DNA from 2 places in the Streptomyces sp. NBC_01384 genome. Region 2 is predicted to be linked to the other one. Evidence: riboswitches for the same ligand, from Rfam matches in the RefSeq annotation. Region 2 holds a riboswitch; the other holds the start of a gene.
What was found. A riboswitch is a leader RNA that binds a small molecule or an ion and turns the genes downstream of it on or off. The one in region 2 is predicted to bind cyclic di-AMP.
Positions count from the first base shown of each region.

Region 1 (4,390 bases), 3.9 Mb from region 2:
CGGTGTAGGCCTGAAGGTCTTCTTTCCGTTCGAGGTAGAGGCTACTCGTCAAGTGGTCGAGAACAACCACATCCAGATCGCTTGTGTTCGGAAATGAGAAGATAACGAAAGGCCCGGTAACGCCGATGTGCGCCCCCGCGGCGAACGGCAGGACCTGAAGCCGCACTTGAGGAAGGGCGGCGGCCTCTCTCAACCGGTCCAGTTGCCGTGCCATGACCTCCGGCCCGCCGACCTCACGTCTTAACACCGCCTCGTCCAGGACCGCGGTCAGTTCCAGCGGCGGATTCGAACGCAGTACGTCCTGCCGGGCGAGGCGCACCTCGACGAGCGCGTCGAGTTTGCCGTCCTCGAGTCCGCCGACGGCGACCCGGGTCACCTCGCGGGCGTACTCGGGCGTTTGGAGCAGCCCCGGCACCACCGTGGTCTCCAGCGTGCGCATGCCGCTGGCCTGGGACTCCAGACTGATGAAGTCGCGGTAGGTCGGCGGAAGGACCCCGCGGTAGGCGTGCCACCAGTGGTGCCGCCCGTTGCCCTCGGAGCCGGCCAACCCGACCAGGAGCTCCCGTAATTCGGGCTCCGCGACGGCGTACGCGTCCAACAGGCGCTCCACGTCGGCCGGTTTCACCCCACTGATGCCCGTCTCGATCCGACTCACCTTCGACTGGTGCCAGCCGACGAGACGGGCCGCCTCACCACTCGTGATTCCCACCCCGGCGCGCAGCGCGCGCAGTTCGGCACCGAGCTTGCGGCGGCGCACCGCGGGACCGTGCTGCATGGCCGTACTCCTTACTCCTTCCGAGCCGCCCAAATACGCTCTGCCGTCGCAGAGTTCACCGCATCGAGCGACAGATATATGCATATCTCGGTGGATCGCACCCGTGACCGGCCCAGTAATGGCAGTCTGGCGCGAAGCACCAGTTCGGGACCGTACTCGAACCATCCGCTCCGTGTCGGACTCCGGTCCCGTGGGAAAGGGACGACGTCGCCATGGCAGATCACCAGGAAGCATCCGTCACTCTGCCGAGCGATCCCGCCTCGGTCTCCGCGGCCCGGAAATTCGTCGCCGATGTGCTGGCCGAATGGGGCCTGCCGAGCGACGCCGAAGTCGCGGACACCGTACGCCTGATCGTGTCAGAACTAGCCACCAACGCCGTCCAGCACACTTTCGGGCAGTCGCCCACCTTCACGGTGGCCGTCCGGCTCGACCGAGACGAACACCTGCGCATCGGCGTGACCGACAGCCATCCGCGCTTCCCGAAACGTTTGCCCGCCGCTGTCCAGCAGGACAACGGGCGGGGCATGGTGATCATCCGCTGGCTGACCGCCGAGTGCGGCGGCAGACTCGTGGTCCGGCCCACCCGGGAAGGGGGCAAGACGGTCTCCATCGAGCTGCCCTGGACCCTGTCGGCCCACCCGGTCACGGCCGGGGGGCCACAAGAGCCGTAAGGAGCGGCTCAGTTGGCCTGCTCTCCACCGATCCTGTCCTGCCGGTCCTGTCGCCAGTTCTGTCCTGCCGGTCCTGTCCTGCTGGTCCTCGCCAAGCCGGTCCTGCCCAAGTGGGCCCTGGCTCTACTGCTCCTGCCTCTGCTGTGCCGCGCGTCCGAAGGCGCCGCGCAGCAGGGCCCGGAAGGCCTCGGCCGCCGGTGCGGGCCGGTCGTCGGTCCGGTGGACGACGGAGATCGTACGACGCAGATCTCCCGGTTCCAGCAGCCGCGTCCCCACCGGAGTCGCCGCGGTCCTGGCCACCATGCCCGGCGCGGACTTCACCGTCGTCGTACGCAACACCCTGGTCTCGCGCCGGGCCGGGGTCGTGTGCGCGCTCGGGATCACGGGCGGGCTGCTCCTGCACACGGCGCTGGCCGTCGCCGGGGTGGCGCGCGCCCCAGGGGCCGGTTCGGGGCCCCGAGCGGGGTCGCCCGCGCCCCTGGCCCGGCAGCGGAGCCCCTGGCCGGGCAGCGGAGCCCCTGGCCGGGCAGCGGAGACCCGAGGGCGCACGGCCCCCCGGCGAGGTTGGCTCGCGCCTCGCGAGAGGACGACTGACGCCCCCGAGCGAGGCTGCTCGCGCTCCGAGGCGAGACCACTCGTGCCCCGAGGGGCGGCGGGGTCCCGGGAGGGTGCCGGCGCCACTACCGGCACCCTCCCGGGCAGGTCAGCTGACCCGGCCGTACCAGACGCTCTTCGTCCAGATCTTCTGCAGCTTCACGACCTCCCCGGTCTTCGGGGAGTGCCAGATCTTTCCCTTCCCGGCGTAGATGCCGACGTGGTACACGTTCCGGCCGGAGTGGAAGAACACCAGGTCTCCCGCTCTGCGGCTGGAGGCGGAGATGTGGTGCGTCTTGTTGTACTGCGCCGCGGCCGTACGAGGCAGCGTCTTGCCCGCCTTCTTGTACGAGTACAGCGTGAACCCGGAGCAGTCGAAACGGCGTGGCCCGGCGGCACCGTACTGGTACGGGGAGCCCTTCTTGGAAGCCGCGACCTGAAGTGCCTTCGTCGCCAGAGTGGCCGCTTCGGCGTCGGACGCGACGCCAGGGACCACGAGGCTGCCGCCCATGGCGGCGATGGTGAGCGCCGAGGCCGTACCGGCCCGGGTCCACAGCGACGGGACACGATTGAGCGCAGTCATGCGCAACCCTTCGTCAGCCGCCTGTGAAGGATGACCTGTCGGATTCGGACTGGCGAAGTAGCCCGGCCGCGTACTGCGGCTTCACCCCAAGGACCGCCCGGATCTCTCCGGCGGCCCGTCGTGCTGGGTCCTCCACTCCTGCCGATGCACATCTGTCGACCGGTCATCCGGGCAGCGGCAGGACTCGGCGTCCGCCCGGACCGCCCCGCCGTTGTGGCGGGGGCTTGTCGTCGGAAGGGATCTTCACGCATTGAAGTCGGAAAATCCGAGCGGAACCGGCGATTTGTGGGGTTACTCACCACTCACCCGTTCGGGTGGACACCCCTCTGTTCGAGGGCCGTTGGGGACACCGACGACGCCCGTACCAGCACCGGAGCACCTCATTCCGCCTCTGCGCTACGCGCGTTGCGCAACCTTTGCGGGCCCCCGAAGGGACCGGTGTCTACTCCATCAGGGGGTACGCCATCTGGTCCGTTTGAAACCCGGGCCGGACGCTTCGCCGACTCGGCGCGTGCGGCGGCCCGGGATGGACCCGGGGGCGGACCCAGGGAGGGACCGAGGGAGGGAGCGAGGTGTGGATGCGTCAACTGTCGGAGCCGGGCGGTAGCGTGACGCGGGCCGCGCGTCGCTCGCCGTCGAGGACACGCAGGGCCTGGGCCAGGGTCGGGGCGTGCACCTCGCTCTCGCCCCGCTGGTGCATCAGCGCGAGGGCGTCGCGCAGCGCCGTCGCCTTGCTGACCAGCGCCTGGGCGGCGCGCAGTCCGCGGTAGGTGTCCCCGGGGCGGGCCGGGTTGATGCGGCCGAGCAGGTCGACCACGTCGAGGTAACGGTCGATCAACTCGGCCTCGGCACGCGTCAGCGCGGGCAGCGGGGGCAGTTCGGGCACCATCGGCGGATCACCTCGCGTCGGGTGTGGCGTTCCTCGCACCGGGCGCGGTGCGCGAGGTCTTGCGGCTCGGGATGATCCCGTCCACCAGTCCGTACGCCAACGCGGCCTGCGCGTCCAGGATCTTGTCCCGCTCGATGTCGGCGGCGACTTGTTCAGGACTCTGCCCCGTGTGCCGTACGAGCATGTCCTCCAGCAGCCCTCGAGTGCGCATCAACTCCTCGGCCTGGAGGGCCAGATCGCTCGCCTGCCCCTGTACCGGCTCGGGAAGTGACGGCTGGTGGATCAGCACCCGGGCCCCCGGTAGCGCGAACCTCTTGCCCGGCGCACCGCCGGCCAGCAGCACGGCGGCGGCCGACGCGGCCTGCCCCAGACAGGTGGTCTCCACGTCGCAGCTGACGAACTGCATCGTGTCGTAGATCGCCGTCATCGCGCTGAACGAGCCCCCGGGGGAGTTGATGTACAGCGAGATGTCCTGGTCCGGTGCCAGGTATTCGAGGTGCATGAACTGCGCCATCACGTCGTTCGCCGAGGTGTCGTCGATCGGCGTCCCGAGGAACACGATCCGCTCGGCGAGCAGCTTCGAGTACGGATCCAGGGTCCGGTACCCCGCACTCGTGCGCTCGGTGAACTCGGGCAGGACGTAGCGGGCGGACGGTTCATTCATGGCACGCGCCTTCCACTGGGGGACCGTTGACGGGCTCCTGTAAAAAATGTACAGGACGTACAGAAGGTCATGGGGGTCGCTCGGCTGACAGCGAAAATCCCCGCGGAGCGAGCTGCTCCGCGGGGATTCGGCGAGGGTGACTCAGGTGAGCGGGGCCGGGGCGGGGGTGCCGTAGGAACAGGGGTGCCGTAGAAGGTGACCGGGGCCGGCCGCG
Region 1 is NZ_CP109559.1:1,203,463-1,207,852, reverse strand. Features, by position in the region: gene OG747_RS05260 (helix-turn-helix domain-containing protein) at 1-775, opposite strand, end outside; gene OG747_RS05255 (ATP-binding protein) at 988-1,446, shown strand; partial or broken gene OG747_RS05250 (LysE family translocator) at 1,748-1,876, shown strand; gene OG747_RS05245 (C40 family peptidase) at 2,150-2,623, opposite strand; cyclic di-AMP (ydaO/yuaA leader) riboswitch at 2,627-2,813, opposite strand; gene OG747_RS05240 (hypothetical protein) at 3,207-3,512, opposite strand; gene OG747_RS05235 (ATP-dependent Clp protease proteolytic subunit) at 3,520-4,176, opposite strand; gene OG747_RS05230 (hypothetical protein) at 4,244-4,390, opposite strand, start outside.
Region 1: another riboswitch for cyclic di-AMP. It lies ahead of OG747_RS05245 (C40 family peptidase); the one in region 2 lies ahead of OG747_RS23510 (M23 family metallopeptidase).

Region 2 (4,390 bases):
GAGCCCCGGACGCGGCAGGCGCCGGGGTTGTCCTGGGCCCGCGCGTACTTCTTCGGCTGTACATCGTCGACGAGGGCGACGAGGGCACCGAGGGCGTTGCACGGGCTGCGGCGCACTGGGGTGCCGGGGGCCGAGCTGTAGGGCGTACGTACCCAGCCCGCCACGCGTGTCCCCCGGTCGGGCCACACCGGTCGCCTGCCGCCCCCGCTCCGGGAAACCTGGACGGGTGGGGCAGCGAGGAGGTGTGCAGCGGGCTGACGAGCCGGACGACGAGTCGTACGAACGGCTGTGCGGGGAGTCGTGCGACGAGCCGTACGACGAGCAGGCGCCCAGCCGGGTCGAGACGGACCGGAGCCGGATGTCGTATGCGCGCAGCTTCGTCCGGGTACTGCCCGCGCTGCTCATCGCCGTCGGCGCGTTCCACGACTACTTCACCCCGTCGGCCTTCACCGCGGGGCCCCTCTTCACGGCCGCGCCGCTGGTGGCCGCGCCGCTCTTCTCGCTGCGCGGCACGGTGCTCACCGGCACCGCGGCGGTCGTCGCGGTGCTCTCGATCCACGTCAGGCTCGGCGTCGTACTGCGCGTGGTCGCGATGACCGAGGTGATCACGATGGTGACGGTCGCCGTGCTGGCCGTGCTCATCAATATCCTGGTCCGCCGCACGGGCGAACGGCTCGCCTCGGCCCACGAGATCGCCGAGGCGGCCCAGCGCGCCGTGCTGCCGGAACCCGACGAGCGGATCGGCGGGGTCGAGGTCGCGGCGCGCTACGAGGCCGCGCAGGCGGGCGCGTTCATCGGCGGTGACCTGTACGCGGTGCAGGACTCCCCGCACGGCGTACGGCTGGTGGCGGGCGACGTACGCGGGAAGGGCATGGGCGCGGTGGCCGCCGTGGCGGTGGTCATCGGGGCGTTCCGGGAGGCGGCCGAGCAGGAGGCGACGCCGGAGGCGGTGGCGCAGCGGCTGGAGCGGGCGCTGGCCCGCGAGGGCACCCGGCGCGAGGGCCTCGACGCCTTCGAGGGGTTCACCACCGCCGTCCTCGCGGAGATCCCGCACGAGGGCGCGGTCGTACGGATCGTCAACCGCGGCCACCCGCCGCCGCTGCTCCTGCACGCGGACGGCACGCTGGTCACGCTCGCCGCCGCGAACCCGGCGCTGCCGCTCGGAATGGGTGAGCTGGGCAGCTGGCCGGACCGCGCCGAAGAGGCGGCGTTCCCGCACGGGGCAACGCTGCTCCTCTACACGGACGGGCTGTCCGAGGCCCGCGACGCGCACGGCCGTTTCTACGATCCGGCCGCGCGCCTCGCCGGACGCGTCTTCCCCGGCCCCGACGCACTGCTGGCCACGCTCGCGGAGGAGGTCCGCCGGCACACGGGCGGCGTCCTGACGGACGACATGGCGCTGCTCGCCGTACGACGGCCGTAGCCGCCGCGGAGGACTTCTCGATCGTTGTCACGAGGGGTGATCGGGCGGTTCCCCTCCGCATGACAACTGACACGCTGTCAAGTGACCCGGAAGTAGTGACGCGTGGTCAAGTCGTCCGATTTTCGCCGTTCGTGACCTGTAAGTCCTGGCCAAGAGTGGTTAATGATCAGTGCGAACGGCTTGGAATCAGGTACCCGGGTCTATTAACGTTCGATAACGCAGCGCGGTCGTCCCAGCCGTCACAAGAGTCGGCTCCGTGCGCACGCGCCGAATCCCGCAAGGGAACCGGGGAACCATCAACTTGGGGTGAATCGAGCGTCTTTCACGGTGGAGACACCGTGGGTCGACGCGCGTAGGAGACCTTCCTGCTCCGAACCCGTCAGCTAACCCGGTAGGCGAGAAGGAAGGAAAGGAGCACGCCCAAGTGGCGTCCAACCGGCCCGCCCAGCCCACTTCGTTCGCGCCGAACGACACCCAGACTTTTGGCTACGCCTACGGCAAGGACGAGGGCCCCTGGGAGGAGTGGAACCCCACCGAGGATTCCGTCCTTCCCGTCCGCGGCCGGCATCGCGTCTCCAAGCAGCGCGGGGGCGGACTCGCCCGCAGCTCCACGGTTCTGGGCGTCGGTGTCCTGGCCGCCGTCGGCGCGGGCGGCATGGCCACCGCGGCGCCCGGCAAGCCGCCGGTCTCCATCTCGCTGCCCGACTTCTCCTCGGTCACCGAATCGGCCAAGGCGCTGATATCCGACGGCGGTTCCAGCACGCCGAAGGCCTCCGCCACCCCGCTCACCAGCGCCGGTGTGAGCAGCGCCGACGCCGCGCGGGGCAACAAGGACGCGGGCGAGGCGCTGCGCGCCCGCATCATCCTGCAGGCCGAGTCGCAGCAGGACCAGGTCGACAAGGCGGCCCAGGACGCCGCCGAGGCCGCCGCCGCGAAGAAGGCGGTCACGCTGGCCGCCCAGGAGAAGGACGGCGCCGAGGCCAAGGTCGCCGCCGCGAAGAAGAAGGCGGACGAAGAGGCCAAGCAGAAGGCCGAGGCCGCGCGCCTCGCCGAGCTCGCCAAGAGCTACTCGCTGCCGACCTCCTCGTACACCCTGACCGGCCGCTTCGGTGACCCCGGTTCCATGTGGTCCTCCGGCTACCACACCGGCCTCGACTTCGCGGCCCCCACCGGCACGCTGATCAAGGCGATCCACGGCGGCACCGTCACGGAGGCGGGCTGGGCCGGCGCGTACGGCTACCGCACCATCCTCACCCTCGACGACGGCACCGAGCTGTGGTTCTGCCACCAGTCGTCCATCAGCGTCAGCGTGGGGCAGAAGGTGGCCACCGGCGACATCATCGGCCGCGTGGGCGCGACCGGCAATGTGACCGGGCCGCACCTGCACCTGGAGGTCCACCCGGGCGGCGGCGACGCGATCGACCCGATGGCGTGGCTGCAGAGCAAGGGCCTGAACCCCTGATCCTTCCGGCGCGACGGGCCTGATTCCTGATCCCTCCGGCGGGCCGGGCCCGCAGGTGGAATGCGGAATGTGGAATACGGCCGTCCGGTACGGGCGTTGAAGTCAGGCATGACTTCTCTCCGCAAGCTCGGTTCCTCCGGCGTCGAGGTCTTCCCGCTCGCCCTCGGCGGCAACGTCTTCGGCTGGACCGCCGACGAGGCGCAGTCCTTCGCCGTGCTCGACGCGTACACGGCCGGGGGCGGCAACTTCGTCGACACCGCCGACGCCTACTCCTCCTGGGTCCCCGGCAACGAGGGCGGCGAATCGGAGACGATCATCGGCAAGTGGTTCGCCGCGCGCGGCAACCGCTCCGACGTCGTCCTCGCCACCAAGGTCGGCAGCCACCCCCAGTACAAGGGGCTGTCCGCGAGCACCGTCAAGGCGGCGGCCGACGCCTCGCTGCGCCGCCTGGGCACGGACTACATCGACCTCTATTACACCCACTTCGACGACACCTCGGTGCCCGTCGAGGAGATCATCGGCGCGCTGGACGAACTGGTCCGGGCCGGCAAGGTCCGGGAGATCGCCGCCTCCAACATCTCCGCCGAGCGGCTCGCGGAGTCCGTGGAGTTCTCCGACCGCGAGGGCCTCGCCCGCTACGTCGCCCTCCAGCCCCACTACAACCTCGTCTCGCGCGACACCTACGAGGGCCCGCTCCAGGAGGTCGCTTCCCGCACCGGCCTGGCCGCCGTCCCGTACTACGCGCTCGCGTCCGGCTTCCTCACCGGCAAGTACCGCCCGGGCACGACGGTCGACTCCGCGCGCGCCGCGGGCGCTGGCAAGCACCTGGAGACCGAGCGGGGCCTGAAGGTCCTCGCCGCCCTCGACGAGGTCGCCCAGGCCCATGACGCCGAGGTCGCCACGGTCGCCCTCGCCTGGCTCGCCGCCCGGCCGACGGTCGCGGCCCCGATCGCGTCGGCGCGGACGGTGGAACAGCTTCCGGCGCTGCTGGGCGTGGCGGACCTGAACCTGACGGACGCGGAGCTCGCGAAGCTGACGGAAGCGTCCGCCTGAGGCCTACGCCTGAGAGGAGTTGTACGCCGGATACGGCGTCGCCGGTGCGGGATACGGCGTCGCGGTGGCGGGGTACGGCGTCGCGGTGGCGGGGTACGGCTGCCCGGGTATCGGCGCGTAGCCGTAGCCGTACCCGGGCCACGGCGGCGGCACCTGCATCGGCACCTGTGTCGGCACCGGGACGGCCGGGGCCATCGCCCGGGCCGCGTACGCGAGGGAGGGGCGGGCGACCTCCCGGCGGCGCCACAGCTCATGGAGCAACTCCCGCTCCCGTACGACGAAGTCGGCGTTCGCGCGGCCACTGCGCCCCCGGTGCCGCAGAAACGCGAGCGAGGTCGCGTACGCCTCGTACTGGGCGACCGAGCGCGCCGCCTCCTTGCCGAAGTGGTGGGCGGCGTAGTCGCGGGCCAGCCGCCGCGCCCGCATCGAACCGAGCACATACGGCTCGGGCG
Region 2 is NZ_CP109559.1:5,103,399-5,107,788, forward strand. Features, by position in the region: gene OG747_RS23500 (hypothetical protein) at 1-141, shown strand, start outside; gene OG747_RS23505 (PP2C family protein-serine/threonine phosphatase) at 359-1,423, shown strand; cyclic di-AMP (ydaO/yuaA leader) riboswitch at 1,679-1,836, shown strand; gene OG747_RS23510 (M23 family metallopeptidase) at 1,848-2,885, shown strand; gene OG747_RS23515 (aldo/keto reductase) at 2,994-3,938, shown strand; gene OG747_RS23520 (PrsW family intramembrane metalloprotease) at 3,942-4,390, opposite strand, start outside.